Regions from separate parts of the Enterococcus sp. M-BR2 genome, predicted to be linked through region 1. Evidence: riboswitches for the same ligand, from Rfam matches in the RefSeq annotation. Region 1 holds a riboswitch; the other holds the start of a gene.
The links. A riboswitch is a leader RNA that binds a small molecule or an ion and turns the genes downstream of it on or off. The one in region 1 is predicted to bind magnesium.
Positions count from the first base shown of each region.

Region 2: linked by a shared signal. The riboswitch ahead of AC1F25_RS03835 (FtsW/RodA/SpoVE family cell cycle protein) and the one ahead of mgtA (magnesium-translocating P-type ATPase) in region 1 are both predicted to bind magnesium.

Region 1 is NZ_CM152743.1:150,044-166,576, reverse strand. Features, by position in the region: gene mgtA (magnesium-translocating P-type ATPase) at 1-2,480, opposite strand, end outside; M-box (ykoK) riboswitch at 2,822-2,996, opposite strand; gene ndk (nucleoside-diphosphate kinase) at 3,168-3,605, shown strand; gene AC1F25_RS00760 (Rgg/GadR/MutR family transcriptional regulator) at 3,627-4,493, opposite strand; gene AC1F25_RS00755 (LTA synthase family protein) at 4,652-6,745, opposite strand; gene AC1F25_RS00750 (hypothetical protein) at 7,144-7,767, opposite strand; gene AC1F25_RS00745 (glycoside hydrolase family 1 protein) at 7,923-9,320, opposite strand; gene AC1F25_RS00740 (LacI family DNA-binding transcriptional regulator) at 9,339-10,310, opposite strand; gene AC1F25_RS00735 (hypothetical protein) at 10,684-11,109, shown strand; gene AC1F25_RS00730 (hypothetical protein) at 11,195-11,368, shown strand; gene AC1F25_RS00725 (deoxynucleoside kinase) at 11,597-12,298, opposite strand; gene AC1F25_RS00720 (nucleoside 2-deoxyribosyltransferase) at 12,314-12,754, opposite strand; gene AC1F25_RS00715 (LOG family protein) at 12,754-13,329, opposite strand; gene AC1F25_RS00710 (phenylalanyl-tRNA synthetase subunit beta) at 13,570-13,779, shown strand; partial or broken gene AC1F25_RS00705 (PTS fructose transporter subunit IIC) at 14,177-14,653, opposite strand; gene AC1F25_RS00700 (GntR family transcriptional regulator) at 14,815-15,516, opposite strand; gene AC1F25_RS00695 (glycoside hydrolase family 1 protein) at 15,624-16,533, opposite strand, start outside.
Region 2 is NZ_CM152743.1:768,311-784,843, reverse strand. Features, by position in the region: gene AC1F25_RS03850 (cation:proton antiporter) at 134-1,285, shown strand; gene pbp4 (penicillin-binding protein PBP4(5)) at 1,382-3,418, opposite strand; gene AC1F25_RS03840 (LCP family protein) at 3,549-4,433, opposite strand; gene AC1F25_RS03835 (FtsW/RodA/SpoVE family cell cycle protein) at 4,526-5,689, opposite strand; M-box (ykoK) riboswitch at 5,814-5,980, opposite strand; gene AC1F25_RS03830 (hypothetical protein) at 6,204-6,389, opposite strand; gene AC1F25_RS03825 (flavin reductase family protein) at 6,405-7,019, opposite strand; gene AC1F25_RS03820 (N-acetylmannosamine-6-phosphate 2-epimerase) at 7,167-7,850, opposite strand; gene AC1F25_RS03815 (ASCH domain-containing protein) at 7,965-8,423, opposite strand; gene AC1F25_RS03810 (1-deoxy-D-xylulose-5-phosphate synthase) at 8,508-10,271, opposite strand; gene AC1F25_RS03805 (hypothetical protein) at 10,504-11,964, opposite strand; gene glsA (glutaminase A) at 12,171-13,097, opposite strand; gene AC1F25_RS03795 (amino acid permease) at 13,120-14,547, opposite strand; gene AC1F25_RS03790 (ammonium transporter) at 14,578-15,792, opposite strand; gene AC1F25_RS03785 (GlsB/YeaQ/YmgE family stress response membrane protein) at 16,122-16,364, opposite strand; gene AC1F25_RS03780 (Asp23/Gls24 family envelope stress response protein) at 16,396-16,533, opposite strand, start outside.

The DNA.
Region 1 (16,533 bases):
CCTAATGTAGTGATAACAAACATGGCAAATGTTGCGTTGCTTTGGATAAATGGTACTTTCGGTGTACGCAGTGCATGGAGCACTAAGGTTTGTGTCCATAGTGATTCGACAAACCATCCTGCATGGAATAATGCGATGAAAATCACTCGCTGTGAACTATCCAATGTATGGAAACTTCCGCCCACTACAGCAGGACAAATAACAAAATACATCAACAAGTAAGTAGTAATATCAAATATCGAACTTGTTGGACCAAAGTAAACCATGAATTCCCCAATACTAGATGCATTCCATTTTTTTGGCTCGTCCAAATATTCTTTATCCATCCGATCCCATGGCAAGGAAATGCAGGAAACATCATAGATCAGATTCAAAAACAGAAGTTGTAAAGGCAGCATTGGTAAAAATGGCAGGAACGTACTTGCAATCAGCACGGAAAACATATTGCCAAAATTAGAACTTGCTGTAGCCTTGATATATTTCATGATATTTCCAAAAGTTTCTCGTCCAGAAAGAAGGCCTCTTTCCAAAATCGTCAAATCTTTTTCTAAAAGGATCACGTCTGCAGATTCTTTCGCAATATCCACAGCTGTATCTACAGAAATACCGATATCAGCCACTTTCATTGCAGGAGCGTCATTGATACCATCTCCTAAAAATCCGACAGTATGACCATTTTTACGTAAAGCTGTCGTCAAACGTGCTTTTTGCTGAGGATTCAATTTTACGAATACTTCATGGTCTTCAGCTACTTGTGCTAATTCATGATCACTCATTTCCGAGATTTTCTCACCGGTAACCAATTCATTGATCTCTAGACCTACTTGACGGCACACTGAACGTGTAACTAATTCGTTGTCCCCAGTCAGAACTTTTACAGCTACACCATGTTCTTTCAGAGCTTTCAACGCTTGTTTCGTTGTTTCTTTTGGTGGATCAAGGAAAGCAAGATAACCAATCAGAACCATGTCTGACTCATCTTTGACTGAAAATTCTCCAACGACGCTTGGATTGGTCTTTTGTGCGACACCAATCACTCGTAAGCCATCTTCATTAAGTGACTGTACTTTTGCAAGTACGGCTTCTTTTCGTTCTTTTGTTAATGGTGTAACAGTACCGCCAAGATCAATAAATTTAGAAATGTTCAGCATTTCTTCAATCGCGCCTTTTGTGATCATTTGTGTTTTACCAGCTGGATCAGCAACCACAACACTCATACGGCGACGTTCAAAATCAAAAGGAATTTCATCCACTTTTTGATAATTGATCTTATCTGTATCTAAAGTTTCTGTTGCTTCATCAATGATAGCCACATCTAACAAATTTTTCAGCCCTGTTTGATAGTAGCTATTTAGATACGCATGGCGCAAAACACGATCATCTTCATTTCCTTCACAATCCATATGATATTCAAGAATGATTTTATCTTGTGTCAATGTCCCCGTTTTATCCGTACATAACACATCGATTGCACCAAAGTTTTGGATGGCATTCAAATTTTTGATCACTGTTCCTTTTTTGGCCATCACACTTGCTCCTTTGACCAAATTCGTCGTAACGATCATTGGAAGCATTTCAGGTGTTAGACCAACTGCTACAGATAGTCCAAAAAGAAAAGCTTCTAGCCAATCCCCTTTTGTAAGCCCATTGATGACGATAACTGCTGGAGCCATCAATGACATAAATTTGATCAGTAGCATGGATGTTTTATGGATGCCTAATTCAAAGCTTGATTGAATTGGTTTTTCAGATAGCGTTTCTGCTACATGCCCAAATAGTGTGTCATTTCCAACAGAAACAATGATTCCTTCCGCACTTCCACTGATGACATTACTTCCCATAAAGACAAGATTTTCGTAACTTGTTTCGCTTTGCTGATCGTCTTCACATACTTTCGCATGCTTTTCTACTGGATAGCTTTCCCCTGTCAATGCTGCTTGGGAAATGAATAAATCCTTTGCGGACAATAAACGCATATCCGCTGGTATCATATCCCCTGCTGAAAGCCGAACAAGATCTCCACAGACGATTTCTTCCATAGGAATCTCTGTGTACTTTCCATTACGTTTTACAGCTGCCGTTACTTTCACAAATGATTTCAGTTTTTCAGCCGCTTGATTGGAACGTACGGACTGGATCAACGTCATTGTCCCGCTGACGATAACCATAGTGAAGATAATGGCTACACCGAAAAGATCTTTATCTCCAGGAGCTGCTAATACATATTCCGTGATGAATGAAATAATTCCTAATGCGATCAACACTAATGTAAATGGTGTGATGTATGCTTTCAATATTTCTACGATGAATGGTGTTTTTTTGCCATATGAAATCGCATTTTCACCGTAATTTTCTCTTGAACGTTCGATTTGTTCTTCTGTCAATCCATTTGCTGATGCATGGAATAGTTCAAATAATTCTTGTTTCGTTTTTCCAGCAAAAGCTGCATAGATTTTTTGTGTATCTTTCTTTTTTTCCATCTCAATCTCTCCTTTGTGTCCAAAAGACAGCTGTTCTCGCTGCTTTTGGTCTTTAGCTATTCATCGGATCGATAGAGAAAAAACTGAAAGGGGCTGAGAACAGATAGATAATAGCCCTGGCCTTTCCTCTAGATCTTTGTTTTTCGAATGACTGTCATCCATTTGTTCTCATCTCCTTTACTAAGTAATTTTAATTCATGACTTCCAATCATTTTTCGAATAGTTATTTTCCCAATTAGACCACCTCCTTTTTATTTTTCACCGATGGGGATTTGCGGCAACAAAAAAACCTCTCGCCAAATACTCAGCGAAAGGTTTGAAAAAGCATATTAAAAAAAGCTTCTCAGATCTCATCGTTGAGTTTTGACACTGTACAACGTAAAAAGCAGATACCTGCTTTTAGCTACCTTATGAAAAGCCTTATCTCGACAATTCCTGTTCTACCCATTGGCGTCTCTCGACGTTTTTGGGCAGTAGCCTATGTTTGTATAGGAGCCTCACCTAACAAATCTTATTCGGTTTTCCTTCGTTAATATAACAACTAAAAAAGAGGATGTCAAATCAATTTTCCATGTTTTTCATACTTTTTTAAAATACACACGTTATATTCCTGTCTCACGCGGTTTTATTTGTCTCATTTTCCACCTCCCGCTATAATAGAAATATAGTAGGAAACGAGGTGCTGTTATGGAAAGAACACTTGTTATTATCAAGCCAGACGGCGTGAGACGCCATTTAGTCGGAAGCATCATCCAACGTTTTGAAGCAAAGGGACTGGCCATTGCTGAAATGAAATTTGAAACTATGACTCCTGAATTAGCAAAAGAACATTATCAGCACTTGACTGAGCGCAGTTTTTTTGATGAACTGATCGATTACATGACTTCCGGTCCTGTTGTTTATCTTGTGCTGGTCGGCGAGGAAGTGATCGATATCGTCCGTAAGATGGTTGGAGCAACAAAAGCTGCCGATGCTGTTCCAGGTACGATCCGAGGAGACTACGCGCTGCCGGGGACTGAAAACATCATTCACGCTTCTGATTCCCGTGATGCTGCGGTAAAAGAGATCGCCCGCTTTTTCCCGCCATTCGATACAAACAAACCGTCTGAAAAAGCGGCGAAGTGATACAAATTCTAAACTGCTGGTCTAGTTGCTGGGTTCAGCAATGGCCAGTAGTTTTTTCTCTAAGGACCTCCGTTGATTCTTTCCTAACATATATTCGAGCACTGTGAAGAATTCTTGGTAGTCTTTCGTCTTTTCTTCCCCTAAAGCAGCAGAAATCAATCTTTGATAATAATCTGCCATCAATGTTTCATAGATCACTGTACTTCTTTCTTTATGTGCTAAACTCCGTTTCATATCTTCATTCACACTACGTGCCTTTTTCAACCGACCATTTTCTATATAAAACGAAGTCAGGTTCATTAAAAAAGTAAAGAGATACTGCTCATGATTGTTCAACTGTGCTAATCGTCGCATTCTTTTTTTGATTTTCAAATAATTGTTCTCAATAAACCGATCACTGAATATCCAAGGAAAATCAGCTAGAATAGATAGTTCAAATTGACCATAGTCTGGTATCTGCATCAAGTATTCTTCAATGATTCGGCATTCATAACGTAAAAATTCAAATTCTGTCTCAGATACTTCTGTTTTTTCGACCATGTGAAGATTCAAAACCAAATAATACAGATCTTCTGTTTTCTTAAAATGCCTACGGTTATTGCTGATCTCTTTATAAGGATCAAAGCTGTCTTCTTGTACCCGATCTAGCATTCGTCTTTTTTTCTTTAACTTTATTGGTTCATCCAGCTGGTTTCGCATCCATTCATATTCTGCAAGTGTCATGTTCATTCGCTCTAAAAATGATCTCAATGTTACAAATGACATTTTTTTCACTGAATTTGTCTCAATCCCGACTAGAGAAGTCTTAGAACAGATTCCTTCCGCTAATTGGGACTGTGTCAACTTCTTGTTGACTCGAAGTTTCTTAATCAATTCACCATCATACATAATAGTTCTCCTTTTTAATTTAAATTTTTCCGCATTCAATAAATAGATACGTTAAAAAGGAAAAATACACGAAAAAAACAAAAAAATGTTTTTTTCATAAAAATACCAACCTTCAAGCATTAGAATGTTGTCTAACTACTGAAGGTTGGTTTGATTGTTTATTGATTATTTTTTTGCTGTTCAACGTCTGTTCTTGTTACTGGATATAAGTTGGTTGTTGTTTTATTGCCATTTTTTGAAAAGACACTTGTCGAATGTTCTCCTTTTTGCTTTTCGATGGCTATGTTACGTTCTGCTTCATTTTTATAGTCATATTTTTTCGGATCGATCGTTTCAAATCCGTTTGGCACATAAAAACGCAAGAGATTTTCTTGATTCAGCTTATCTGAAAGACTTAAAGCAGACTTGACTTTTTCCTGATCTTTGGAAATTTCCTCGTCGATTCCTGCTGCTTTCGTATCGATGATTTCTCCTGTCTGATTATTGTAAGCTCTTCCTCCTAAGACGGTATATTTGGGTGTCACGAAGTTCCCATTTCGAAAAGCAACTACTTGATCGTGCTGAGAAGATAATAAGTCTGTACCAAAATGAAGATAATCTTTATCATCGATTCCCAATAGATGTAGTAATGTCGGCAAAACATCGATTTCTCCACCGTATTCATGATTGACTGTCCCTTTAGTGTAACCAGGCAAATGGATCATCAATGGCACTCGTTGCATCTGTGCGTTGTCAAATTCATCCCATGTATCTGGATCTTTACCAAGAGCACTTGCTAAATCTTTATTATCTGTATTCGAGATCCCAAAATGATCTCCGTAAATCACAAAGATTGAATTTTGGTAAATACCAGATTTTTTCAAATACGTAAAAAATTGTTCCAATGATTGATCCAGATAATGGGTCGTTCGAACATAATTATCTACTGTGCTATTGCCAGTATTCAAAGATGGAAAGTCGAAATTCTTGTCATCCGTATAATAAGGCGTGTGGTTGGTTACGGAAAGAAATTTCGTGTAAAACGGCTGTTGTAGATGTTCAAGATATTGGGCAGATTCTCTGAATAAATCTTTATCTAATATCCCATAACCTAACGTTTCGTCGGATTCATCAAAATAAGATCGATCAAAGAAATTGTCATACCCTAAATTTTTATATACATGATCTCTATTCCAGAAACTAGCTACATTCCCATGGAAAACAGCACTTGTATAGCCTTCTGTTTGTCCAAGGATCGCTGGTGCTGCTTGAAAGACATTATCTGACCCAAGTTCTGTGAATAATGAGCCTTGAGGTAAACCAAATGTGCCAGTTTCCAACATGTTTTCAGCATCACTTGTCTTTCCCTGTCCTACTTCATGAAAGAAATTGTCAAAGCTAATCGTTGCTTGATTCTGGAAAATACTATTTAAAAACGGCGTGACTTCTTGTCCGTCTACCTTCATATTGATCAAAAACTGTTGAAAACTTTCTAAATGAAGGACAATCACATTTTTTCCTTTAGCGAGCCCAAATGTTTCAGGATTTGGCTCTGCATAATGTTTCTTTGTATAGTCTAAAACTTCATCAATTCCATTACTGCTTGCATGCGCGCGAACACTGCTAGTCATTCCTGTTTTGATCCCGTCATAAATAGTGTACGCATCGATTCCTAGATATTTGACAATATAGGAACGGTCAAATGTCCGCTGCAGTAATTGTGGACGGTTGGCTTCGCTCAACGCTAGATTTCCTGAAAAAATCAATCCTGAAAGACAGGTAACCGCGATAGCCATCGGTTTGCTGACAGGGTTGCTTTTGATAGGTATTTTCTTGACCTTCAACCAAACCAGTAGCCCAATGAACACAGCGATATCCAACCAGTAGATGACATCATGGGGTTTCATCAAAGAAAAGGAGCTTCCTGACAACCCTTGCGACACTTTCGAAAAGCCTAATACAGATTTGACTGTAATGAAATCTGTGAATTCTCGATAAAAAATAATATTCAAGTACAACAAAAGCGTATTTAAAATATCAATGATCAAAAGAATGGCTAACGCTGGCTTTGGCTTTTTAATATACAAAGAAAGGCCAAAAAACAATAAGGTTGTTGCAATCGGGTTGATCCACAAGATAAAGTACTGGATCGTACCTTCCACACCTAATGAAAAATCTGCATAGTAAGCAGTGATCGTCTTCAGCCAAAAAAAGAAAACAGCTGTCAAAACGATTGCTAAACGATTTTGGCACAATTTTTTAAGTTGTGTCACGTATATCACTTCTCTCTATTCACATTTTTTCTTATTTTGCTCCTGAAAAATGAAAATTTCCTAAAAAAATTGTTATCTTAAGATTTTTTTATTCTTTCTAAAGATTATTCCGTCCATTTTTCACAGCATAAAACCGCTGTGATGTAAGCGATTAAACGAATGAAGAGATAAAAGTCTTGTGGTGACCGCTTCACTCTGCGGTATTCAAAAGTAGTTTCTCGGTATTCGTACAAAAAAAGAGGCTGAGACAAAATTCTTGTCGCAGCTCCTTATTTCTTGATGCAGGACAGCTTTTTCACAACCTCTCCACTAAACGGTGTTCAAAAACTTGAGAAGCACTTTTCGTAAATTTCTTCTTATTTCTTGAAGCTGACCACTTCTGTCACAACCTCTGTTTTTCATTGTCCATAGGTTTGATATTGTCCTTCTGATGACTCATTCGTAATGATTGAGGCTTGATTTTCTTCATTTCCCGTTATCGTTTGTCCACTGCCAGAATCTGAAGGGCTTGGTTCTGTCGACTCGTTTTTTTGAGAAGAAGCAGTTGTTTTCTTGACTTGTTCATTGGTTTTTTTCCATTCCGCTAGTCGATCGGCCACCACTTTTTTGTCCACTTTTTCAGAATAAGCTGTGACCACTTTTCCATTTTTCAAACGAGCTACCTTGTCGCCATCATGAGTCAAAAGCAAAACGGCCAAATGTTTGTCTTTGAATTGATATTGTCTGAGAGAAATCGCACTAAGTACGTCATCGATATTGATAAATTGATTTTCTTCTTTTCCTTTTGGCAAATAGATGTCCAATTCACCTTTTTCGTAATTGGCAGTTAATTTATATTCCTTCCACCAATAAGTTGAGAATTCTTTTTTGAAATTATCTACTGATTCTTTGCTTGCTACGATTTTTTCTGTTTCTTTCTGAGCAAGATCTGCTGTCATTTTTCCTGAAAATGCTGCGGATAAAATAAGCAGTAAGAAAAAACCGAATAACCAAAAGAGAAGAAACGGTCTTTTTTTCCTCATGCCTTCCTCCACTCCTATTTAATTTTGACTATTCTATTATATACAAAAAATGAAATAGAAAGACAAAAAAGTTGAAAAAGATCGTAAATAATTGAACTTCTTTTTCCTGAAGCGGTAAGAACGGGAATTTTCATACATTCTCTCTTGGCTATTCTTTAAGCTTCAAATCCATTTCTGTCTGATACATCTTTGAACCAATGACCCGATTTCTTAATCGTTCTTTTTCCATCTTGTGCTAAATCTACTGAAATAAAACCGTAACGATTCTTATAGGCATTGGTCCACGACCAGTTATCCATGCATGTCCACATATGATAACCTAAACAATTGGCACCTTCTTGAATGGCTTGATGGACATATTTCAGATGAGATTGAACAAATTCGATCCGATAATCATCGTGGATCATACCATCTTCCTTGATAAATCGTGCTTCATTTTCTACACCCATGCCGTTTTCAGAAATAAAACAGTCGATATTCCCATAATGATCTCGTACATTGATCAAAATATCATAGATTCCTTTTTCATAGATCTCCCATCCGCGATAAGGATTCATTTTACGACCAGGCATTTCATAATTGTCGAAGTAATCCTCAGGCATAGGACCGTTTTTAGTATCGATTGGTGTTTCTTTTGCTTTTATTCGGCGTGGCTGGTAATAATTAATTCCCAAAAGATCTACTGTGTTTTCTTTAATGATCGCCAAATCATCTGGATGGATCTCCGGCATTAGATCGAGTTCTTTTATTCTCTCGATCAATTCACTTGGAAACTCGCCTTTTACAGCTGGATCAAGGAATGAACGATTGAAGAACGCATCTGCTATTCGTGCTGCTTTAACATCTTCGGGATTTGATTCGTCTCTTGGATAACTCGGTGTCAAATTCAAGATGATTCCGATGACACCGCTTTGGTCCATTTCATGGTAAGCTTTGATGGCTAATGCTGAAGCCAACGCTTCATGATAACCAACTTGGATTGCTTTTTTCATATCTGATTCTTCCGGATAATGCCATCGATACAAATAGCCTGCCTCGACTGGAACGATTGGTTCATTATGGGTAAACCATTTTTTTACTTTCGAGCCAAACAACTGAAAACAACTTTTTGCGTATTTTTCATAGGCTTCAACCGTTTCTCGGTTCAACCATCCGCCTTTTTCTTGCAGATACATCGGCATATCGAAATGATACAGATTAACAAAGGGTTCGATACCGTTTTCAATCAACTCATCAAAATAGCGATGATAGAAACGAGCGGCTTCTTCGTTGATTGTTCCAGATTCATCAGGTATCAAACGGCTCCATTGGATAGAGGTTCGAAATGAATTATGCCCAGTCTGTTTCATCAACTGTACATCCTCTTGATACTTCGTATAAACTTGCGAGGTTTTTTCAGGTCCTACTTGGTCAAAGAACTTTTGCGGTTCGTTTTTGTACCAATAATCAAAAATGTTCTCTCCTTTTCCATCGCCTGAAATTCTTCCTTCTGTTTGTGGACCACTTGCTGCAGAGCCCCACCAAAAATTTTCTGGAAATTGATATCTTTTCATCAAAGCACCTCTTTTTTTTTAGTTGATTCCATGTATGATATTTTCCATCACAATCACTTTTTCATTTTCTTCCTCTTCTTTTTTGATTCGTTTCAACAGCTGCTCTGCTGCTCGTTCCCCGATTTTATCTGTTGGTGGCGTGATCGTGATTTTCGGAAGGATACTCAGATCGTTTTTATCTAAATAATCATAGTGACTGAACGCAATATCCTTCCCGATTCTGACACCTTCTTGATTGAAACATTCGATGGCACCAATCGACATATTGTAATTGCTGACAAAAATAGCAGTTGCCCCTTTTTCTAATAATGCTTTTGCCCCGTAATAGCCGCTTTTTCTAGAATAGTCTCCTGTAAAGATCTCTAAATGGATAGACGGATCCTTTTGTACCGCTTCTTTGGCTCCAACTAAACGTTCTCTTGCTACGTAATCTGTTTGAGCGGCAGCAATAAATCCTATTGTTTTATGTCCTTGTCTGCCATGATGAGCAATCACTTTTGCTACACTTTCTCGATCATTCACTACTATTGTATCAATACCTGCTGGCGCATCCGGACAATTCAGTGCGACAACTGGGATACTCATTTTTGTCAGCATTTCAAATCCAGACCACTCTTCTTCTGATAAGAAGACGATCAACCCATCGATTGCATGCTTCATCAGGTATTCGATTTTTTGATCGATTTTTTCTGGCTGATCGGCAAACCCGCTTAATAATAAGCTATACCCATTTTCTTCAGCTACTCTTTCGATCCCTGAAACAACCTCCGAACCAAAACGGCTAGATATCCCGTTTATCAAAAGTCCAATAGAGAAACTTCGATTATTCTTCAGCCCTTTAGCAATGATGTTTTCTTTATAGTCCAACGCTGAAATCGCTTCTGCTATTTTTTCCATATTTTTTTTCTTCAGCTGCTGACCGTTTAAATAGCGGGAAACTGTTCCCACTGAAACACCAGCCATCTTAGCCACGTCACGGATCGATGCCATACATTTTCACTCCTGCCAGTTACATTTGATTTCTTTTTCTTGTTGTTCGACCATGATGACCGCTTTCTTTGCATAATGCCGCTTGTCATTAATATCCATATAACTAAAGTCTTCAGTAGAGCAACTTCCTCTCACTATTAATTATACTTAAACAAGTATTTGAACCGGTTCATTTTTAATATAGCATTTTTTTAAAAGATTGCAACACTTTTCTAAAACGCTTTCCGAAAATGGCGAATTTTTTGCCTTTTTAAAATTTTATTCTAAAATTTACTCTATTTGTGGGTGTTTTGTGCGTTTTTCTCTTCCATCCGTTTGAAGTTTTACTTTCCAATGGTATAATTTCTTTATCCTATCAAATGGGGGAAGTATTTTGAAGAAATTAATCGTACTATTTATTTTGTCTGCGGGACTTTTGACATTGACTGGCTGTAATTTGTTTGGCGGCTCTGACCAATCCTCGGATGAAACAACCGATTCTTCTGTCTTAAAAGCGGAAAAAGCAGATATCACTAACAGTGTATATACGCTAAAAGTACGTAAAGATATGGATTTATCCGCGGGACAGTTGACATTTACAGATAAAAAAATGGAATGGACACGCACGTATCAGACACAAGAAACTGATTCTTCTGAATCATCTGAAGAAAAAACAGTGCTGACAGACATCAAGATTACTACCAAAGATGACGAATATATTATTTCAGGAAAAGAAAATAAAAAAGAAGCAACCATCACATTTACCAAAATCGGTAATTACCGTTTGAAGGATGAGGATGGCAACATCTACAGTCTATAGTGCCGTCTGTTGGATCTTCTTTTGTTTCTCCCCTTCTTTTCTGCTATAGTAAAGAAGCAAAATGATTGTAAAGGAGACGAAATGGATGATCGATAGTCCTGATTATTGTACATGTAATAACAACAAAAATATCCATACAGAATTTAATGACCAAGGAAGCTTGAGCATATGCGACAACTGTCACAAACTAGTCAAAGATTCATTTAAAACATTTGAATCTTATCCTGTTCAAAATTATGTAAAAAGTAGAAGAAGATAAACAAATCCAAGCAAAACTCACTATGGCTGATTTTTATGAACTTCAAACTCAGCTTCTTCCTTTGATCAAGCTTCATCAGTAAAACAAACAGTGGATCATTTCAGTTTACAAATCAAAGAGTAAAGATTTATTTATTTCAAATATTTGAATATAAAATAACCAAACGATAGAAAGGCTTATTCTACATCACGTAGTAATTTTTCTTTCCCGTCGTTTGGTTTTTTATTTTTAGCCTAATTCTTGACCTTTTGCATGCTGGTTATCCGTAAAATATTTTCCAGCAGGCTTTCCTTCCAATTCAGCTAATTTTTCTTGGATCTGACGGATCACCTTTTTTGCATCTTCTGGATTTTCTACAAAATCGAATTTATCCCCATCCACTTGTATTTTAGGACATACATCAAAATCTTCATACCATTGATTATAGCGGGTGTTCAACGTTTCATAATAGGTATATAACGTCTCATCGCTTTCTAGCTGTTCATAGTCACGCCCACGTTTTTTGATACGTTCTAGCATCGTGTCCAAAGAAACTTTGATATGGACCATCAAATCAGGCCGTTTTTTTGGAGCAACATCATCTAACTCGTTTAGCATCGTATCTAATAAGCTATCGTACTGCTGTACTTCGATATCCGTTACCCGACCTAAATCAGCGTTTAGATGGAACAACAGGCTATCTTCATAGATGGATCGGTCTAGCACATTGTCATCGTTCACTAAAGCATTTTTCATTGCTAAAAATCGCTTGTTCAAAAAGAAGATTTGCAATAAAAAAGCGTACTGCTCAGGATTTGAATAAAAGAGCGGCAATACTTCGTTATCTTCGACATTTTCATAAAATGGTTTAGAATCAATCTCTTTTGCAAGCATATTCGTCAAACTGCTCTTACCTGCACCAATCGTTCCTGAAATCAAGATCACTGACATACAACCCTTCCTCTTCTATAAGTACTCGCCTACGTAAGTTTCAACAGGCAATGTTTCAAAATCATATTCACGTACAGCTTGGTCTGATTTTAAATACGTATGGAGACTTTGTGTAATCATCAAGTTCGTAGGTACCGTCTCTTCTTGTACAATGATCATCGGTTTTTTCAACATAGTTGCCACACCTAATTCGTAAGCCGTTCCTGGATCGATTGTTTGATACTCAAAGTCAAGGATAGCAACAACAAATTCTGCATTTGTCAGTTCTTCCATATCTTTTTCGTATACTTCCTGCGCCCATCCAGCGCTGAATAGTTCATAATTGCTTTCTTGGTGATGACGTGGAGAGTAGAAACTTGTGACTGTTTTGTTTTCCTCCAACGCTTTTTCGATACGACTTACTCGATCGATTTGCTCCTCTGAAAAAAATGGTCCTGCTAAATATATTTGACTCATTATTTTGCCTCCTTCAATAATAACTGATTTTTAATAGATACTGCTCGTAATTCATTGACCAGTTCCAATGGATTGTTGGAAAAGATTACTTGATCCAACCATTTTTTATCCATAAAATCCTCTTTTGCAAAAGTTTCTAATAATTGTTGCAAGCCGCTGTAATAACCGCCAATATTCAATATTCCGATTGGCTTGTCAGGCGTCAGACCGATTGCTATCCAAGAAAGAAGTTGTGAGAATTCCTCCAATGTACCTAGACCTCCAGGGAAAACGAGGACAGCATCTCCCTTTTCAAATAATAATACCTTTCTTTCATCGATCGTTTCTGTAGGAATAAATGTAGTAACATCTTTTCCAGGCAATTCAGTTTCAAAAAGCCCATTTGGATAGATACCTGTGACTTTTCCGTTATTTTCCAGTACTGTTTTACTAATCACTCCCATAATCCCGGAGTATGAACCACCGTAAACCAGTTCGATTTCTTCTTGTGCCATGTATTTTCCTAACGTTTGCGCAATAAATTTGTAACTTTCTTTATTACCAAAACGGGAACCGCAAAAAACAGTAAGTTTCATAAAAAAACACTCCCTAACTCAAAAGTCTATCTTCATTCTACACGTGTTTTTTTAAAATAAAAGACTAGATTTTGTAGTTTTTTAGTGGTATATAGGATAGACACCACTATATATAGTATTTAGAAAAAAATCATTTTTCAGCTATTTTATAGATAAAACAAAAATAAATAACGTGTTTTCATCGATATGAAATGACTTACTTATAGAAGATACTGGGATTTCGTCCTATATGCCAATAACGTGTATTATTTTAAACAACAAATACTTGTTTCTTTTATTAACGAAAAAATCATTTTGTTTTCGTGTTATGTTTCACTGATAAATGATGTTTCTCTAAATAAAAAAGCCGACGAACTAAACGATCAAAATTTGATCATTTTTGTTCATCAGCTTCTCCTAAAAATCTTTTTGTTAACGATAAATAGCTGGATTTGTAAAAATATCACTTGAATCGTCACTGCTGGAAGAAAATTCAGTGATAACCGCACCTGTTGCGCCTGCCTGGAACTAGTGTTTGATATTGGGCTCGAACGTGTACTGATCTCTAGCATTAAGAATAATTTCTTTTTTTACTGTATAATAACTTTCTTTCCTTTTTGGAATAGTACAGGAAAGTTTTTTTGTTTCCTTTCCTTCGACATAAGGTATACCAGACCTTTTCGACAACGAAAGGTTCTCATTTTTCCTTCATCGTCATTTCAAGGAGGGTGCCGATGCTCTGGACAGTTTCGATCGCTCCTAAACCAAAATCTGTATATTCGATTCTTTCTAACTCTGATTCTTTCATACCATTCCTGCCTCAAGGTACATCTATTGTACTTTTTTCTTGTAATCCATTCTGCCTCTCCTAACTAATTGTCAAATCATCCCAAGGTATGTCTTCTTCCTCTTTTTCTTCTTGGATGATTTCTGCATTCGGATCTACTGGTTTTTTCAATAATAAAATGGTTATTCCTGTGACAAAAGAACCAGCTAACAATGCACCAATGAATGCCCATGGTCTGGTCATCGTAGCGACTGCAAACATTCCCGATGCCGGAATACGGCTATCTGCGCCCCAAAACATGCTTAATCCGCCACCTACTGCCCCACCGACTCCCGTTGCTATGACATTGCGTGCCAAGTCGTTCAATACGATAGGGAAACATCCCTCTGTGATCTGACAGATCCCCATAGGAAAAGCAGTCTTCAATGTATCGATTTCTTGACGATTGAATATATTTTTACGAATGATTTTCCCTAAGAAATAAGCGATCGTCAAGCCGAATGGGGTTACCATCGAAGCTAAAATCAATACAGTGATTGGTTCATAGATTCCTTCTGAAAATCGTACCACACCCCCTTATCCAGAATAAATGGTAATCCAGAAACAGCCGTGTATCTGCGGTAATAAGCCTAACCAAACGAAAAATATGAGAAGCTATTTTTGTTTGGCTGTTCTTATTACTTGATGCAGGGCAGCTTTTTCACAACCTCTTTTTTTATTTATGTTTCATAATCAATATGGTAAGGATGCAGCTCCGTATGGTAGACCGCCTCCGAATATTCAATCATTTCCCCAATTTGCGTAGACGATTTCCGTATCCGTTTGATGCCGATCTGTGCGTCTGTTTTCAGAATTCCTTGTTCTTCTTCTGTTAAAAATACTGCCGAGAAATCATCAGAAAATGAGTCAATAGTATATCCTTTTTTCGTCAGCAAACGATACAAAGATTCTTTGCCAAATTCTTCTCTGCTGAATTGCATCATTTCTTGTGGAAGATAATGAACAAAATAAATATAAGGCTGATTGTTCAAATAATATAAGCGCTTAAAACAAACAGCTTGCTCACCGAAAAAGGAAAACAAAGGATCTTCCTTCTTTATATGGACCAATTGCAAATCCAGCGTTTCTTTCCGGACTTCATATCGGGAGTTCTCCAAGATTTGCGTAAAGCTTGCCGCTTTGGATAATCGATTGTAAGGACGATTGCTTAGAACCGTCGTCCCACGACCACTTTTCTTTGCGACATATTCATCTGATGCCAGCAGTTCGATTGCCTTTCGGACAGTGATTTTGCTGACTTGAAACAGTTCTTCTAATTCACTTTCTGTCGGCAACATCGAACCGACTGGATATTTTCCTGAGAAAATATCTTCTTTAATTTTATCTGCGACTTCCAAGTATAGTACACGTGTCCTTTTCATAACGTCACCCTTTGCTTTACTATTACTAAAAGAATAGCACATAAAAAATAAAAAAAGAACACAAATCACATGTGAGAAGTGTGTTCTTTTTCATTCAGCTGCTTTAATTACAAGTTTACGCCATTTGAGGCAATTACTTCTTTATACCAATCAAAAGATTTTTTCTTTGATCGATTCAGTGTCCCATTTCCTTCATCGTCTAGATCCACATAGATAAAGCCGTAACGTTTACTCATTTCTCCTGTTGATGCACTGACAAGATCGATACATCCCCAAGGCGTATAGCCCATCAAATCTACACCGTCTGCTACTGCATTAGCCATCGCTTCGATATGACGACGTAAATAATCGATCCGATAATCATCAATAATCGTGCCATCCTCTTCCATATGATCAATGGCTCCAAGACCGTTTTCAACAATAAATAATGGTTTCTGGTAACGATTGTATAATTCATTCAATGCGATTCTCAGCCTTTCTGGATCGATCTGCCAGCCCCATTCACTTGCCTCAAGAAACGGATTTTTTACTCCTCCCAGCAAGTTCCCTTCTGAAGTTGCTGCTTGTGGATCAGTCTCATTGATTGCCGTAGACATATAATAACTAAATCCGATGTAGTCCACTGGATATTCTTTTAGCAACTGGAAGTCTTTTTCCGTTTGCTCTAATTTTTCCGGATCGACTCCATATTTTTTATGGGTACGCGCTGTGTATGCAGGGTATTCTCCACGTACTTGGACATCCGTGCAGAAAAAATTGAATTCTTGGTTTTGGATCATTGTTGCTGCCTGATTGACTGGATTGGCATCGATGCTGTAAGTTGTTGCATAGATAATCATGCAGCCGATTTGGATATCCGAACGCAATTCGTGGCCGATTTTTACGGCTTTGCTACTTGCAACGAATTGATTATGCCATGCTTGGAAAATATTTTGGTACTCTCCTGCTCCATTGCTTTTTACTAATCCTTGACTTAAAGCTGGAAAGTGAAAGGCCGAATTGATTTCATTGAAAGTC
Region 2 (16,533 bases), 620 kb from region 1:
AGACTGTTTAAAAACCAACAAACCAAAAAATACTTTTGGATTGTTGGTTTTTTTATGAGTATATTTTCCTATTTTTTCAATAATATATGTTATGCTAAGTTCGGGCTATATTTTATACAAAGGAATGATGAGAATGGAATTTATTGGTATTTTATGCCTGATATTGATTTCAACAACGATTGGCTCACATATCTCTAGGAGATTAGGTATTCCAGCAGTAATCGGACAATTACTTGTTGGTGTTTTGCTAGGACAAGCTGGATTGAATTGGGTCAAACCGGATATTCTAGTCCATGACTTCTCGGAGATTGGTGTAATCTTATTGATGTTTTTAGCTGGTCTGGAAAGTGATTTATCTCTTTTGAAAAAATATTTCCGACCAGGCATGTTCGTTGCTTTACTCGGAATCATCTTCCCTGTTGTTTTTGGTTGGCTAACAGGCGAAGCATTCCAAGTTTCGGGAAATGAAGCGATTTTCTTTGGGATTATTCTTGCAGCAACTTCTGTCAGTATTTCAGTTGAAGTATTAAAGGAACTAAACGTGGTGAATACGAAAGAAGGCTCAACTATTTTAGGTGCTTCTGTTGTAGATGACATTTTAGTCGTTTTAGTCCTAAGTTTCAGTCTATCTTTTCTCACTGGAGAAGCTTCTAGCAATGCTTCTTTACCGCTTGTTTTGATTGAACAGCTCGTTTACTTTGTTTTTATTTTCTTATTAGTCAAATGGATTGCACCCTTCTTGCTTTCATTTGCAGAAAAAGTGTACGCAAATTCTTCTATTATCATCGTATCGCTAGTTATTTGTTTAGGTATGTCTTACGTAGCGGATCTTGTAGGTCTTAGTTCTGTCATTGGTGCCTTTTTTGCTGGGATAGCAGTCAGTCAGACAAAGGTCAAAGAAGAAGTATACCACAATGTTGAAGCTTTAGGATATGCAGTATTTATACCAGTATTTTTTGTCAGTGTAGGATTAGAAGTTGATTTTTCTGACTTTGGTGAGCAGCTTCTCTTTATTTCTATATTGACGCTTGTAGCAATTTTGACCAAATTGCTTGGAGGGTATTTTGGTGCTCAGATTGCCGGTTTTTCTCAACATAGTTCATTGATGGTCGGTGCTGGTATGATTTCGCGTGGAGAAATGGCTTTGATCATTTTGCAAATTGGACAGCAAAGTCAATTGATCGAACCACAGTACTATTCACCTTTAGTAATCGTGATTTTATTAAGTACACTTATTTCTCCACTTGTTCTGAAATATTTTACAAAAAAAGTTTATGAAGTGTGAGTGACCCAGAAAGTGGTCGTGAACCTGTCGTTTATTCGAAAAAAGGACTGTGACGATACCGTCACAGTCCTTTTACTATAGTTATGAAGTCGTTCTTTATTGATAATTTTGGTTGAGGTATTGTAATAGTTCGGGTGCTCGTTTAGTTGCTGAATCATCATCTTCTTTATTTTCCAACATGCTAACCATCATATATCCTTGGTTATCAGGGTTGAAAGCAAACAAGAAACTGTTCTCTTTCCCTTTTTCATCCTGTTTTTCTTTGATTTCCGCTGTACCAGTTTTCGCTGCCAATGGAATCCCTAAAGCAGAAAGAGAATGTGCTGTACCATTTACATCTTGCACAACTTCTCTCAGATCTGGCACGATCGTTTGTACTGCTGTTTCGCCGATGACATTCTTCTTATCTTTTGTCTCTTTATCTGCAATCAATTTAGGATAGACAAGTGTGCCATTGTTGGCAAAAACAGAATACATTGCTGCTTGCTGGATAGGATTAATTAGAAGTTCGCCTTGTCCATATCCAGTATCAGCTAGCAAGATATCTGAATTAAAGCTCTCTTCATTAGAAATTTGTGCTGGATTCATACTGATTGGCAAATCAAGGTCTTCACCAAAAATGAATTTATCCAAACCTGCACGGAAATTCTTCTCCCCCATTTTCAACGTTTCTTGTGCCATATATATATTATCGGAATAAATCAAAGCAGTTTTTAAGTCTACTTGTGACACATCACTAACACGAGTTACTTGATACGATCCCCAAGAACTATCTTTTTGCCATTTAAGCCCGTTGATCGTCAACACTTCATTTGGATCGATAGTGCCGTTGTCGAGACCGATTGCTGCTGTGATCATTTTAAACGTAGAGCCAGGAGCATAACCTGTCGCAAATCGGCTGATGAATGGTTGTTCAGGATTTTCTTCATAAGCTTTGTAGTCTTCTTGTGAGATCCCGTTTGTCATTTTGTTTGGATCATAGCTTGGAGAGCTAGCAAGCGCAAGAAGATCACCGGTTTTTGGCGTTGTCGCAACAGTCGATCCAGCTTTTCCTCCTAGACTGTCGAAAGCTGTTTTTTGTGCCTTTGCATCGATTGTCAATTTGATATCTTTTCCGTTTTGGACTTCATGCTCGATCAGAACCTTTTTCTCGACACCGTCTGTATCTGTGATGCTTAATTTTCCACCTGTAGTCCCACGAAGATCCTTATCAAAAGCCATTTCCAAACCAGATCGTCCGATTTTTCCATTACTGCTTAATTCTGGATTTTTATCAATATCTTCTGCTGTGATATCTCCCACGTAACCAATCAGTTGAGCAGCTGCTTCACCCAAAGGATAATATCTGCCGTCTACTTCTTGGATGGTAGCTCCAGCTGGAAGTTCTGGCGTTGCTCCATCAATGATTTTCAATGGGACAAAGTAATCGGGTTGTACCCAGCTTTGTGAAATAGCCTGATTGATAGCATCTTCTGTTAAGTCGAATGCAGAAGCAATGGCTTTGATATTGGCTGTTTTTTCGTCCCCATCCCCAAGTTTGCTTGGAACGACTCCTAATTGTTTTAGTTTGCCGGTTGTTGCTAATGGTTCCCCATTTCGATCTAAAATGTTCCCTCTTGTTGCTTCTTGCGTGGTCAGACTTACTTTGTCATTTCCTTCCATTTCTGGAAAAACCAAGTTAGGCTGCCAGTTGATCGTGGTTTTTCCATCATTTCTGTCTAATGTTCCTTTATAAGAAAGATCTTTCAATTCACCTAATGAGGTATTCATCTTTGCTTTATATGAAAAGCTATAAGTAGAATCATCTTTTTTATCTACTTTTAGATTTGATATCTCAAGTCCTTTGACATCGGCAGCACCGTATATATTTTGGTATTTTTCTAAGATCTCTTTTTCAGATAATGCACTTTTATTTGCTGCCTTTTTCGATGCCATTCCTGCAGCTTTGTTATAATCTCCTTTGTTTAAAGCTTGGACAAATTGCTCAACCGTCTTTTCTCCAGCTTCTACTGCTTGGGTTTCTTGGTAGTGCCGGTAGTAAAAATAACCGCCACTTGCAGCTACTATTAAAATCACTGCGCCGGCAATATAAGCGCCTGTTCGATTTTTGCCGTGCTTGTCACTTCTTTTCATTTTTTCCTCCTTCTTTTGCTTGTTATTCCTTTATTTTCACTATTTATACCTGTTTATTCTAACATAATAAAAGAAGTCAGAACATAACATAAATTGTTATTTCTAACTTCTTTTATTTTATTTTCTTTACTTAATTATTCAGAAATTTTTTGATTGCTTCTTGGTTTTTGGTCAAATCTAATTCCAGAACACTTCCGGAAGGCGTATTGTCGTTGAAGTCCCAACTGCCGTCTACTGGTACGGATAATGTATCGATCTTTTTATTATCGTCTTTGAGGAAATCCATACCGCAATCCAGTAGCACACTCTCAGGAAGGTTCGTTTGGATACTGCCAAGTAGTTTTCCCACCGCTTTCGGTAATTTAAATATCGAAGTGACGTCTTTCAGCTGCTGAGAGATAGCTTTAATCACTTGTTGCTGTCTTCTAATCCTCCCAAAGTCCCCTTCTTCGTCTTCACGGAATCGAGCATACTGCAGTAACGTATTGCCATCCATTACTTGCTTCCCTTTTTTTATATATACGCCATCTAAATCTAAAGATTTTTCTGCATCAATCTTTACTCCATCAGGAAACAGTTCATTGACGCAATCGATAAAATCTTGAAATGTGATACTTGCATAATACGGGGCTTCAAATTTGAAATTTTCCTTTAATGTTTGGTTCAATAAATCAATTCCTCCGTAAGAGTACGCTGCATTGATTTTATCCATTCCGTAACCTGGTATATCGACATATGAGTCTCTCATGATAGAGATTAGTTTTGCTTGTTGTGTTTTCTGGTCGTATTGTGCAACCATAAGTGAATCTGAGCGACCATTTTCGTCTTTCGAACGGGCATCCGAACCAATCAAAGCCACGTTTAGTGTGGTAGGGACACTTTTCGGATCTACCTTTTTTACAGTTGAGGTCTGTTTTGCAGACGAAAATCCATGGACAAATTCAATCGAAAAAAAGCCGACTACTAGTGTAAGCAGTAACAAAACAGATAATATGATTTTTTGAAATACTTTCATTGCGAATTCCTCTTTCTAAAAAGAATCTCTCGCTTGAAAAATAAAAGATAGTCCTTTATGATAATTCAAACTGAGAGATTCTCAGTTTCTCTTTATTGTTTTTCAGGTCGATAGAGCGGCAACTCTTCGGCCTGTATCTTCGAAGAAATATTCAACGTGATCCCGATCCCTAAAGAAAGGATCAGATAACTTGTTCCTCCATAACTAACAAATGGTAATGGCACGCCAGTCATTGGCATAAGCCCTGCGATACTTTCCACATTCATTATCGTCTGAACGAATAGCAAAGTTCCGAATCCTAAAAGAAACAATCCAGCTTGCTGATTTTTACAACGACTGCTTAAACAAAAGATTCTCATGCATAATGAGAATAATAAGAAAAGTACACACAATGCACCAATTAGCCCAAGCTCTTCTGTAATGATCGAAAAAATAAAATCTGTTTCTGTCTCTGGAAGATATCCCTTTTTTGTGATACTGTTTCCTAATCCTCTCCCCCATATGCCACCATTGTATAGTGCATAAAACGAATGAGTCATTTGATAGCCCGCACCATGACTATCTATGAAAGGATCTCTTAAAGTTGCAATCCTTTCATAAGCATGATTGAACATCTGGGGAAGCCAGCCTTTGTTTCCTAAATATAATACTCCGCCGGCTGCTCCAATCAATAAGGCAGAAAAAGTAACAATCAGATAGATTCCTTTTTTAAATGGAACTGCTGCTGCCCAAAAAATGACCCACGCAATCGAAAGAATCATCAATGCTCCAGCAATCTTTGGCTGGAATAAAATCAACAAAGTTATGCTTACTGTAATCAGGAAAGGTTTTTTTAGATTTTTTGGCGGATTATTTCCGTCACGAAAAAACCAGCTTAGATAAAAAATCAGAAAAAGATTTGCTAATTCTGAAGGCTGGAATTGAATGCCAAACAGAGAAATCCAACGTTGTGCGCCATTGACAGTGACACCGAATATTCCTACTCGTACTAAGATCAAAAAGAAAATCGATAAAGCTAAACCATATCCTGCTATTTTAGGGTGAAGTAAATAGTGCAGTTTGATTGAACGAGCTAAGAAGATTACGCCCCAACTCAAAAATATGAAAATCAGTTGGCGCAATAATAGACTTTTTGTATTTTCATCTGCTTGCAATAAACGATAAGAACTAGCACTGTATACTTCTAAAAGACCGATCATGGACAAAGTCAAATAAGGACCCAAAATCCACCAATCGATCTTTTTTCTTTTTTTCACCGCATCTCCTCCTCCCACGGTAATCCACTTGTCAGGTAAGGAGCGAGTTTGTCTCTTCAAATAAGTCAGTCTTGAAACTATAAAGAAAAGGCCAGAAACCTTTTCGAACAAGAATTCTGACCTAGCATCATCTCATCGTCCGAGTTTTAGCACTATACAACGTAAAGAAAACATTCTTAGCTATTGGAAAAAGCCTTAATCCGACAGTTTCTGTTTTACCCATTGGCGACTTTCGACGTTTCTGGGCAATAGCCTATGTTTGTATAGGAGCCTCACCTAACAAGGTTATTACTATATTCTATTTACGAGTCCATGATAGACTTTTCCTAATGAATAGGCAATGAAATTTGAAATGAAATAGTGAAATTTAACAATCTTTAATATTTTTTAGGAAAAAATAACAAATAACGTAAAAAAATCCCAGCGCAGTTTCGTTCAATTGTGCTAGGATTCCTTGATAATCTTTTTATTTTTAGTGTTTTTTTATATGATTTTCACTTTTCAGAATAAATGTTTATTTGTTTAAGTAATTGAATAACCCTCCTATTTCTTTGCCGTCTAAAGTAACTTTGGTGACGACAAAATGATCTTGTAATGGCGGAACTTCTAAATACTGCCCTTGCAGAAAATCATTCACTGTCTCGTATTCTTTTCCCATTTCTTTTGAATCTGCTGATGGTTTATAACTTATTTTTAACATAACTATTACTCCTTCTTATTGGGGACGTGCGATCGTGAAAATTTCTCCTATTGCTGCATAATCATTTCCTGCCAAACGGCTTATAGCATTCAATTCTCTTGGATCGATTCTTCCCGTCTTTTCATCATAGACTGTTTCATTCAAATGATATTTCTGTACTTCTAGCAAAAATAAATCAGCTGTTACTTTATTTTTATTCCGTATCTCGACATGTTCATATAAGGTTGTCTCAAAACGAACTTTTGCTTCTGTCAATGCTGGTACTGAAATGATTGCTGAATCCGTTAAAGTCAATTCAGTCAAGTGTAGTTCGCTTTCCTCATTAGGCAGATTAGCTGCTGTTTTATTTGCTTCTTCTACGTTGTCCTCATCAAGGATATGGATGACCGCTTCTCTTGTCTCAAGAATGTTTTTTGCTGTGTCTTTTACTGTATCTTGTTTTCTCTGGATCGCCAAGGATAAGATAGGTGGATTCGAACTGACAATATTAAAGTAACTGAAGGGTGCGATATTCACTATATCATTTACGGATTTAGTCGTTACTACTGCAACCGGCCTGGGGATAACTGAACCAATCAGCAACTTGTAATTTTCACGTTCTGTCAATTCTGAAGGACTTCGTTCAAACATGGTCTCGCCTTCTTTCTATAAAATACGCTAAAAAGCAGATCTGCGAAGACAAAAGGAAAAGCAACACTTTCCTCTTCTTCTTAGAATCTGCTTTAAACTATCTATTAATTTTTCTTTTTTGTCAAGAATCTGTGCCGTACGTGTTTTTTAGTTCTTTGCTTTATTCGCGGCTTCGACATATCTTTTAGTGATGAATTGTGGACGGGTGATGATAGATCCAATCACGACTGAAAAAGCACCTAATTCATAGGCTTTCTCTACGTGTTCTGGAGAGTCAGTATGGCCTTCCATGACTACTGGTATATTGACTTGTTCTATGATCTGATTCAACAAATCAAAATCAGGCTCCTGTGTTTTTCGAGAATATTCTGTATATCCTGCTAATGTCGTAGACAAAAGATCAAAACCATCTTCTTGCGCTTGAAGCGCTTCCTCAAAAGTAGAAATATCTGCCATGGCTAATCGACCGTGATCGTGGATCATTTGGACAAGCTCAGCTGTTGTTTTTTCTGTCGGACGTTTACGAGAAGTTGCATCCAGTGCAATGATCTCAGCTTGCGTCTCCAAAAGTTCTTTCACTTCTTTTTCTGTCGCAGTAATAAATACTTCTGATCCATCGTAATCTCTTTTGATAATCCCTATTACCGGCAAATCAACGATTCGCTTGATTTCATTGATATCTTCTGTTGTATTTGCGCGAATACCAACTGCTCCGCCTTCTTTTGCAGCCAAAGCCATTCTCCCCATGATAAAAGAACTGTGTAATGGCTCATTTTCCAAAGCTTGACAAGAAACGACAACCCCACCTTTTATTTTTTCCAGTACATCCACACTATCTCCTCCAATGACGTTCTCTAGAAATACATCTTCTTATAAAAATGTAACCCTTTTCTATCTAAGAGTCAATAAAGTAGCTATCCTTTTTCTTTTAGCAAGCCTTTCTTGCTAAAAGAAAATTACTTCAAACTCTTCATATACGATTAGCTTCTCTTCTGTAAATGCCATGTTCAGTGCTTCTTTGTAGACATGCTTGAAAAAGTCAGTATGGACTTTCCGCCAATAGGCTAACGTTCGATCTCCTTCTCCTTCTTTCCAAGCATGTTCTTCCGTGATTTCACTAAAAGGCAAGATAGTCACATTTATATTTTTGATGATACAAACTGGTTCATTTTTTCCATTCAGAACCACATCTAACTGACCCACTTTTGGTAAAGGTTCCTTCTCTTTTTTATATAGATCATATCCACTTGATGTACCGGTTTTTATTTTTTTTACAACTAACTCACTCAATTCATCTGCCATTTCTTCTGTATTCCCAAATGAAAAAAAGCTTAGTTCTTCTGATTGATACCTAGGATATTTTTCTTGAAACTTTTTGAAATATTCTTCTACTTTTTGATACATAATAGCATCTACTCCTTTGTTTCGTATAATAAAAACCATCCAGATACCAGTATAAACGATTATCTGGATGGAAAATACGATGGATTATTGAATATTTAAGACACGTAGACTATCCTCAACGATTTGGCTTGGTGTCAAATGATAACGTTCATAAAGTTTAACTGTTGGAACACTATCTGTGAATTCTTTCTTTGCACCGAAATTCAGCACATGCATTGAAGAATCACCATAATAACGACTGATTTTTTCACCAAATCCGCCTGATAAACTACCATCTTCTAATGTGATGACTAATTCATGGGCTTCTTTTAATTTATCTAATGTTTCTACATCATTTTCTGTGATTGTTCCTGGATTGATCAATGTTGCTTCGATTCCTTTTTCTCTAAAAGCTTCCACTGTTTCTTTTCCTAGTCCAAGAAAACCACCTAAAGCTAAAATTGCCACTTTTTCGCCTTTATTCACTGTCTGATAGGCTGGAATACTGTAATCATTTGCGATAGCTTTACCATGTTCCACACCATGAGTAGGGATTCGAATAGCTACAGGCTGTGCTGTTTGCTCAAAAGCCCAATCTAGCATAGAGATCATATCTTCTTTTGTTGCTGGAGCAAGATATTTGATATTCGGGATACTTGATAAATAAGGAATGTCAAACGTTCCTTGGTGTGTTCGATCACTAGCAGAGATCGTTCCGCCACCAACTAAAATGATGACTGGATTCTCGTTGATTGCTAAATCATGTGATAATTGATCATATGCCCGTTGCAGGAAAGTACTTGATTGGAAGACGACTGGACGTACTCCCTGAGAAGCCAAAGCAGAAGCAAACGTAATGGAATGCTGCTCGGCGATCCCCACATCAAAATAATGATCTGGATGTTTTTCTTGGAATGTTTTCAGTCCAAAGGCGCCTGGTATTGCTGCATTGACAGCGGCAATAGGTGCTGTACTTGTTTGCACTTTTTTATCCAGATAATCCATGATGATCGTATTGAATGTTTCTCCAGAAGCTGCCTGTTTTGCTTCTCCTGTAGACAGATCAAATGGGACGTGCCAATGATATTTCATTTTATTATCGATCGCTGGCTGATAACCGCGGCCTTTTTCCGTATGTACGTGAAGTACGATTGGATGATCAATATCTTTTACTTCTTCAAATAAACGGATCACCGTTTCTAGGTCGTTTCCATCATCCACATAGCGATAATCAAATCCCATAGCTTTAAATAGGTTATTACTGCTTTCACCGTGAGTTTGACGAAGCTCTGCTAAGTTCTGATATAAGCTACCGTGGTTCTCATCAATAGACATCTCATTATCGTTTACTAATACGATTAAATTGGTCTGTAAAGCGCCGCCGTTGTTCAGCCCTTCAAAAGCTAAGCCGCCACTTAGTGAGCCATCTCCAATAAATGCTACCACATTTCCTGATTCTTTCTTCAAATCTCTGGATTTAGCCAACCCAGTAGCTAAGCTGATAGATGTAGATGTGTGACCCACTGTAAAATAATCATGTTCACTTTCGTGTTGATTGGAATACCCGCTTACTTCATGGTAATGTCCTTTTTCAAAGCCATTTTTCCGACCAGTTAGCAGCTTATGACCATAAGATTGATGGGAAACATCCCATACGATTTTATCCTTAGGTGAATCAAATACATAATGAAAAGCGATCGTTAATTCGACTACACCTAGATTCGGACCAACGTGCCCACCTACATCGCTGTCCTTTTGCAAGATCTTTTGGCGCATTTCTTCTGCCAGCTGTTTCATTTCCTCAACAGATAACTTTTTGACATCTGCTGGACTATTGATTGTATCCAATACATGTAATGCTGTACTCATTATGCATTCTCTCCTCCGTACTATCTTCTTTTTAGTTGAAAATAGATTTGTAACACTTTATCTATTCTACTCCTTAGAGTTGACTCTAAGTCAATAGTATTTTTAAAAAAATTCAGAGAAAGTTTGTTATATAAGTAGTTCTTCGCACAAAACAGATCACAAATAAAAAAACTTCTACAGTCTTTTAAAAAGCTCTGTAGAAAGTTGATTTTTGTCTTGCTTTAAGATTTCCTCAAGAAATATGTTTTTTTAATAAATGAAGCTCTTGAGCAATACGATACAAAAGGATGTTTGCGCCTTTTAACGAGATAGGATAGACCTTTGTTTTTTCCGTTTCCAAACCAGTTTGATAGCTAGCAGCATCGCATAAAACCACTCGTTTTTTTGAACACAAACATTCATCAGGTAATTCTTCTAAAGAACGAAATAGAATGGGGTTTATTTCAGCCATATCTTCTTCAGCATACAAATGAAATTGAGTTCGATAAAAAAATTGTTTGACTGAACTTTCTGAAACAACAAATATTTCTATCTCTTGCTGTATCATCTGTTCTCTGGTAATCAAAGAAAGACTCTTAACAAATTTTCGGATGAAATTATCATTCCATCTTAGATGAATTTGGTTTTTCTTTTTCCAATCGTCTAGCACTTCTACTATTTTTCTGTATAGAAGCTGTTCTTTTTCTGACAGTAGATAGATTCGTTCCGGTAAAAATACTTGACCGTCAGCCCACAACGTACGGACAAATTGTAAAAAGGATTGCTTAAAAATAAAATTGTCTGCATCGTCGATTTCAGCAACTGGGAGAATCTGTAAAATCAATTCATTGAGTGACAGGTCATTGAGAACAAAATTTTTATACACAACTTCGAAATCTTTTCTTAACAGCTCCATGTTCTCATTGGTATAATTTCTGCTATTGAACAAAGAGAAAATATAATAGATATCTTCTTCCTGTAAGTGTAACATCCCTTTTTGCTCTTCCAATCCTTGACAGACTAATTGAAATAATGGCTTCGTCTCCGCACTTTTCTTATCTTCTTCTTTCAGTTCAAGGGGAAACGTCTTTCTTCCAATTGCAATCTCTATTCCCCGTATGATAAAGGACTTTTCATCTTCCGAATATCTCCTTTTAAAAAAATGAGTCTCTACATAATCGATCAGCTCGTTACAAGCTTCTTCTACATGTGGATTTTTACTCTCATATCCTTCCCAATTGATATAACGTACTAAAGCTAGCAGAATATTCCGCGAATCAAATTCTGGAATAATGATTTCTTTATTTTTCAAATAATCATTTTCTTTGAAAAAATCCAAGACGCTCTTTTTGATCGTATATACTTTGCTCAAAGAAATAAATTCAAGATCAGCCAGTTCTGTACTCGTGAATATGCCCTTGAAATAATAACTTAAAAACTTTAAAAAATAAGATTGACCATACAAAAATTGCGTAAGCTCAGAAAGAGCGATCCCTCGTTTAAATATAAGTTTGTACTTATGCTTCTCTCTTATTTTTTCTTTTATGCAATATTCCAAACACTCGGCTAGACTTTCTAGATCATGAAGGATCGTCGGTGTGGTCACCCCTAGTGAAATAGCTGTTTGTTCGATATCTATTTCTTGGAATTCAAATAATTGTTCGCATAGATACACTTTCCTAAATATATTTCGCTCGATGTATTTTTCCAGCATTCCTGATACACGCCTCCAGTTTTTCTTATAGTTTTATTTAAACATATCCACGAATCGCTTTTTTATTTACTTTTTGTTTAGAAAATCCCTTTCAAAAACCAATAAAAAAGAAGCCGGAACAAAAGTCGATCAAGCTTACAATCCCAGCTATCGTTTAGATAACTTGGCATCGCTTGGACTTTTACCCCAGCCACTTTCAAGAAAGGTTATTCGAAGATATCAGCATCTAGTTCTTTGACTACGTCCTTCAGTAATTGGATGCCAGCTGCACTGTTACCGAATGGATCTAATGCTGGACTGAAGACGCCTATACCGTAACGATTTGGCACAGCTGCCATCAAGCCGCCACCTACCCCGCTTTTGGCAGGTACACCAACATGGACGGAAAACTCGCCTGATTCATCATACAAACCGGCAGTTGTCATAATCGATTTGACGATCGTTGCACTTTCTTCAGTAATGAGCCGTTTGTCATCCCAAGGAGCGATCCCTTTATTTGCCAATACAGCAGCTAATTTTGCTATACCTGTAGCGGTGACATTGACGGAACATTGTCTGAAATAGGCATCGAGTATCTCTGGAACGTCTCCTTCGATCATTTGATTGCCTTTCATGTAATAAGCAAGAGAGCGATTGATATCACCTGTTCTTGATTCAGAATGATAGATTTCTTCATTCAATGTGATATCAGGATCATCACAGATTTCTTTCATAAATGATATGATCCGTTCAAATTTTTCATCTGCATCTTTTCCCGCAATCAAAGAGGTTGTTGCAATCGCTCCTGCATTAACAAAAGGGTTCATCGGATGTTTGCGATGATTGATCTCCATATTCATGATAGAATTGAAAGCAAATCCGGTGGGTTCTGTGTTGATTGTTTGAAAGACTTTTTCAATTCCGTTATCTTTGATTGCTAATAACAATACGGGAACTTTTGACATGCTTTCGATGGCAAAACGTACATCGGCATCTCCTCCCTCGATCAGTTGTTTTGTATCAAGATCATAAATCGCCATACCTAATTGTTTTGGATCCACTTCAGCTAATGCTGGAATGTAGTCTGCCACTTGTCCCGTTTGATAGTAGTGGAAATTTTTTCCAATCAATTGTTCTAATTCTTTTCCTTCCATTTGAATAACCAGCTTTCATTTTTTATTTTTCTGCATGCTGGAATTTATGACGGCATGCATAGATCGTAAATGGAATAACTAAGACGATAAGATAAGAAACGATCAGAATCGTTTCATAAATCCCATGCTGTCCAGCTGCGATACTTGCAGGTGGAACAAATGAGATACAAAAAGCAAAAAGTGAAGTCAAAAGACCTAAACAAGCAACGATTACTTTTACAACTTTTCCGCCTGGAACCTGATAGGCTCTTTCAAGACTTTCATCTTTAAATACTAACTTCAAATAGCCCGCGAAAAACATAAAGTACAACATTAGGTAAATCACAACAGTCAATGACATTGCTGCAAGAAACGAAAGATTATTCCCCCCGCCACTTAATGTAAAGACGGCTGCCCAGATTGTCGCAACAATCCCATTTGCAATCATCAAATGCGCAGGAACACCATGTGCATTTTCTTTCGCAAAATATTCAGGAAGTAATCCTTCTTCTGCCGCTACGTGAAGTGCTTTTGAAGGAGAAGTTACCCAAGAAGCTATTTCTCCGATGACACCTAAACAAACAAGGATCGCAAGGATTTTCGCAACCCATGCAAGACTTGGATCAATGTGTCTTAATAAAAATTCTAACGATTGGATCACTCCTGTATTAAGAGACAAACCCTGTTGAGGGACTGTAGTAGCCACAGTCAATCCGCCAAAAGTGTCTAAAATGATGGCCAGAATGACCAATACAAACATTGCTAATGGATAATCCTTTTTAGGGTTTTCCATTTCATTTGCATGACTAGCAGATGTTTCTACTCCCATATACGCTAAAATAAAGGAAACAAAAACAACCAGCGTAGGTAATTTTGAAAAATCAGGAATCAATGTTTTCATAGAAAGTGTCGTTTGTAGTGGAGCACCTGAAGAGACATAGTGGATCCCTAAGCCAAACAAGACTAATGCAGGCAATAAGATCCCAGCTACAAAACCGATTCGAGCAATTAAAGAAGTGTATTTGGTTCCTTTTAGCTGAGAGAGCAAAATAGCCCAGAAAATAATCAATAAGATGGCCAATTTCAGAAATTTATTGTTTTGTATAGCGTCGATTCCCGTTGCATAGGATAATGTACCAGTTAAGAAATACAGCATAGTCAAGTAACCAACAGTTATCTCAAACCATTGGAAAAAGATAGCGGCAAATCCAAATCGTTTTCCCAATGTCCGACTGACCCAAGTATAGACACCGCCTTTTTCCCAGCCTTTCACCGTTGCCATCTCTGCTGCACACAATGCCACAGGGATAAACCATAGCAAACCGCCTAATAACAAGAAAAATACTAAACTGAAGCCAGAGGTCGCAAATGTGGGATATTCATATAGTGAAACGACCATTGAGATCGTCATGGCTAAAAAGCCGAAGAACGTTAATTTTTTTGCAGGAATTTTCGTTTTGCTTTGTTGCATGAATCTTCCTCTTTTCTATTTGATTTTGTTTCAATTGCGTTTGTTACCAAAGAAGAAAAAGTCTAATCCTTCTTCCTGCTCTTCTTTTGTAGTAGTGATCGTTGTGAAATGCATGGCTGATTTTAGAATCGCTGTTGTTAGCACATAGGCATACACGGCAGTAATGATGACACCAATCACTTGGATTCCTAAGAAGTACCAGCTGCTTGGATTTGTTAATAAATGGCTGTTAGATGCAAAAATTCCGATCAGAATCGTCCCTGTGAATCCGCCCATTCCATGGACGCCCCACACATCAAGTGCATCGTCCCATTGTTTCTTTTTACGAAAATCAACAGCAGCATGACAGACGATTCCAGCAATGATTCCGATCAACATAGCACTTTTTGCTTCTACATAACCAGCACAAGGCGTAATGGCTGCCAATCCAGCAACGGATCCTGTTAGTACGTCGACAAAATCAAAGCCATTTCCTTTTACTTTTGCAATAATCAACCAAGTAACCATCGCAAATGCAAGAGCGATGAATGTTGAACCAAATGCATTGACTGCTTGATTATCTGCTCGAAGTGCACCACCAGAGTTGAAACCGAACCAGCCAAACCAAAGTAGACCTGTACCGATAGCAGCTGCCATAAGACTGCTATGCTGATTTCTTTCGCCCATAGGAATCTTCCTCTGTCCAAGTGTGAGGATGCATGCCAATGAACCGAATCCAGCTGTCGTGTGGATGACTGCTCCGCCAGCGAAATCTCTAAATCCCATCTGATCCAAAAATCCGCCGCCCCATATCCAATGGCAAACAGGGAAGTAAATCAGCAGGTTCCAACAAACAACAAGGATAATATAGCCTTTTAAATTCAGTCTCCCTGCAAAAGCTCCTGTCATCAAAGGAACAGTAATCACGATAAACATCAGTTGATAAAGAAAGAACATCAAAAATGGGATCGTCGCTCCATGGAACATGTTGGGGAAGCTTGTAACATGTCTCATCAAAAAGAAATCTGCCGGATTTCCAATCATACCGCCAATATCTCGTCCAAATGCCAATCCGAATCCACCGAATATCCACATGATCGTTGTTATCCCAACTGAGAGAAAAGATTGAGTCATGATCGTCAGTATATTATTCTTTCGTGCCAGTCCGCCGTAAAAAAATGCTAAACCAGGAGTCATCAAGCAAACCATTGCTGTACATAAAATCATGAATGCTGTATCTCCTGTATTGATAGGTAATGTATTCATTTTTTCGCCTCCTTTCTACGTTTACGAGTATAAAAAAAAATCTACTTGTATTTTTCTTCTGTTTTTATAAATACATTCTTGTATTTATAAAAGACAGACAATCAATAAAAGCTTGGTGTGCTGTGCTTTTTTATCGTTTTGACCAAATAAAGACAAAAAAATAAACGATTTTCTTTTATAGAAAACCGTTTATTTTCGTCTTTTTTTATTTTTCAAGCTATTTTTTCATAAGGAATAAAGAATACTTCATATAAAAAAGAACCGCAGCAAGTTTCGCTGCGGTTCTCAAATGTGTTCTTCATTTCAACATAAGTTTTTCTTCAATTTGCTTATAATTTACGTGCAAAGAATGAAACGACTAATACTAAAATGATTGCACCAATCAATGATGGAATGATAGCCATTCCTGCAATTGTTGGTCCCCAAGTTCCTAATAAAGCTTGTCCAATGGCTGAACCTACTAAACCAGCAATGATGTTTGCGATGATTCCCATTGATGATCCTTTATTCGTGATTGCTCCTGCAATTGCTCCGATGATACCTCCGACGATTAATGCCCAAATAAATCCCATTTTAAATTCCTCCTAACTGACTTTTTACTTCTTATTGTACACGTGGTTCGTTATTTTCTTTGACTTTTTGTGCACCTTTGCCTACAGCAGCTTTTGCTTTATCTGTTTGGCGTGAAGCAAATTGTCCTGTTGATTTTGCTGCTTCTGTTACTTTGTCTTGTACTGTTTC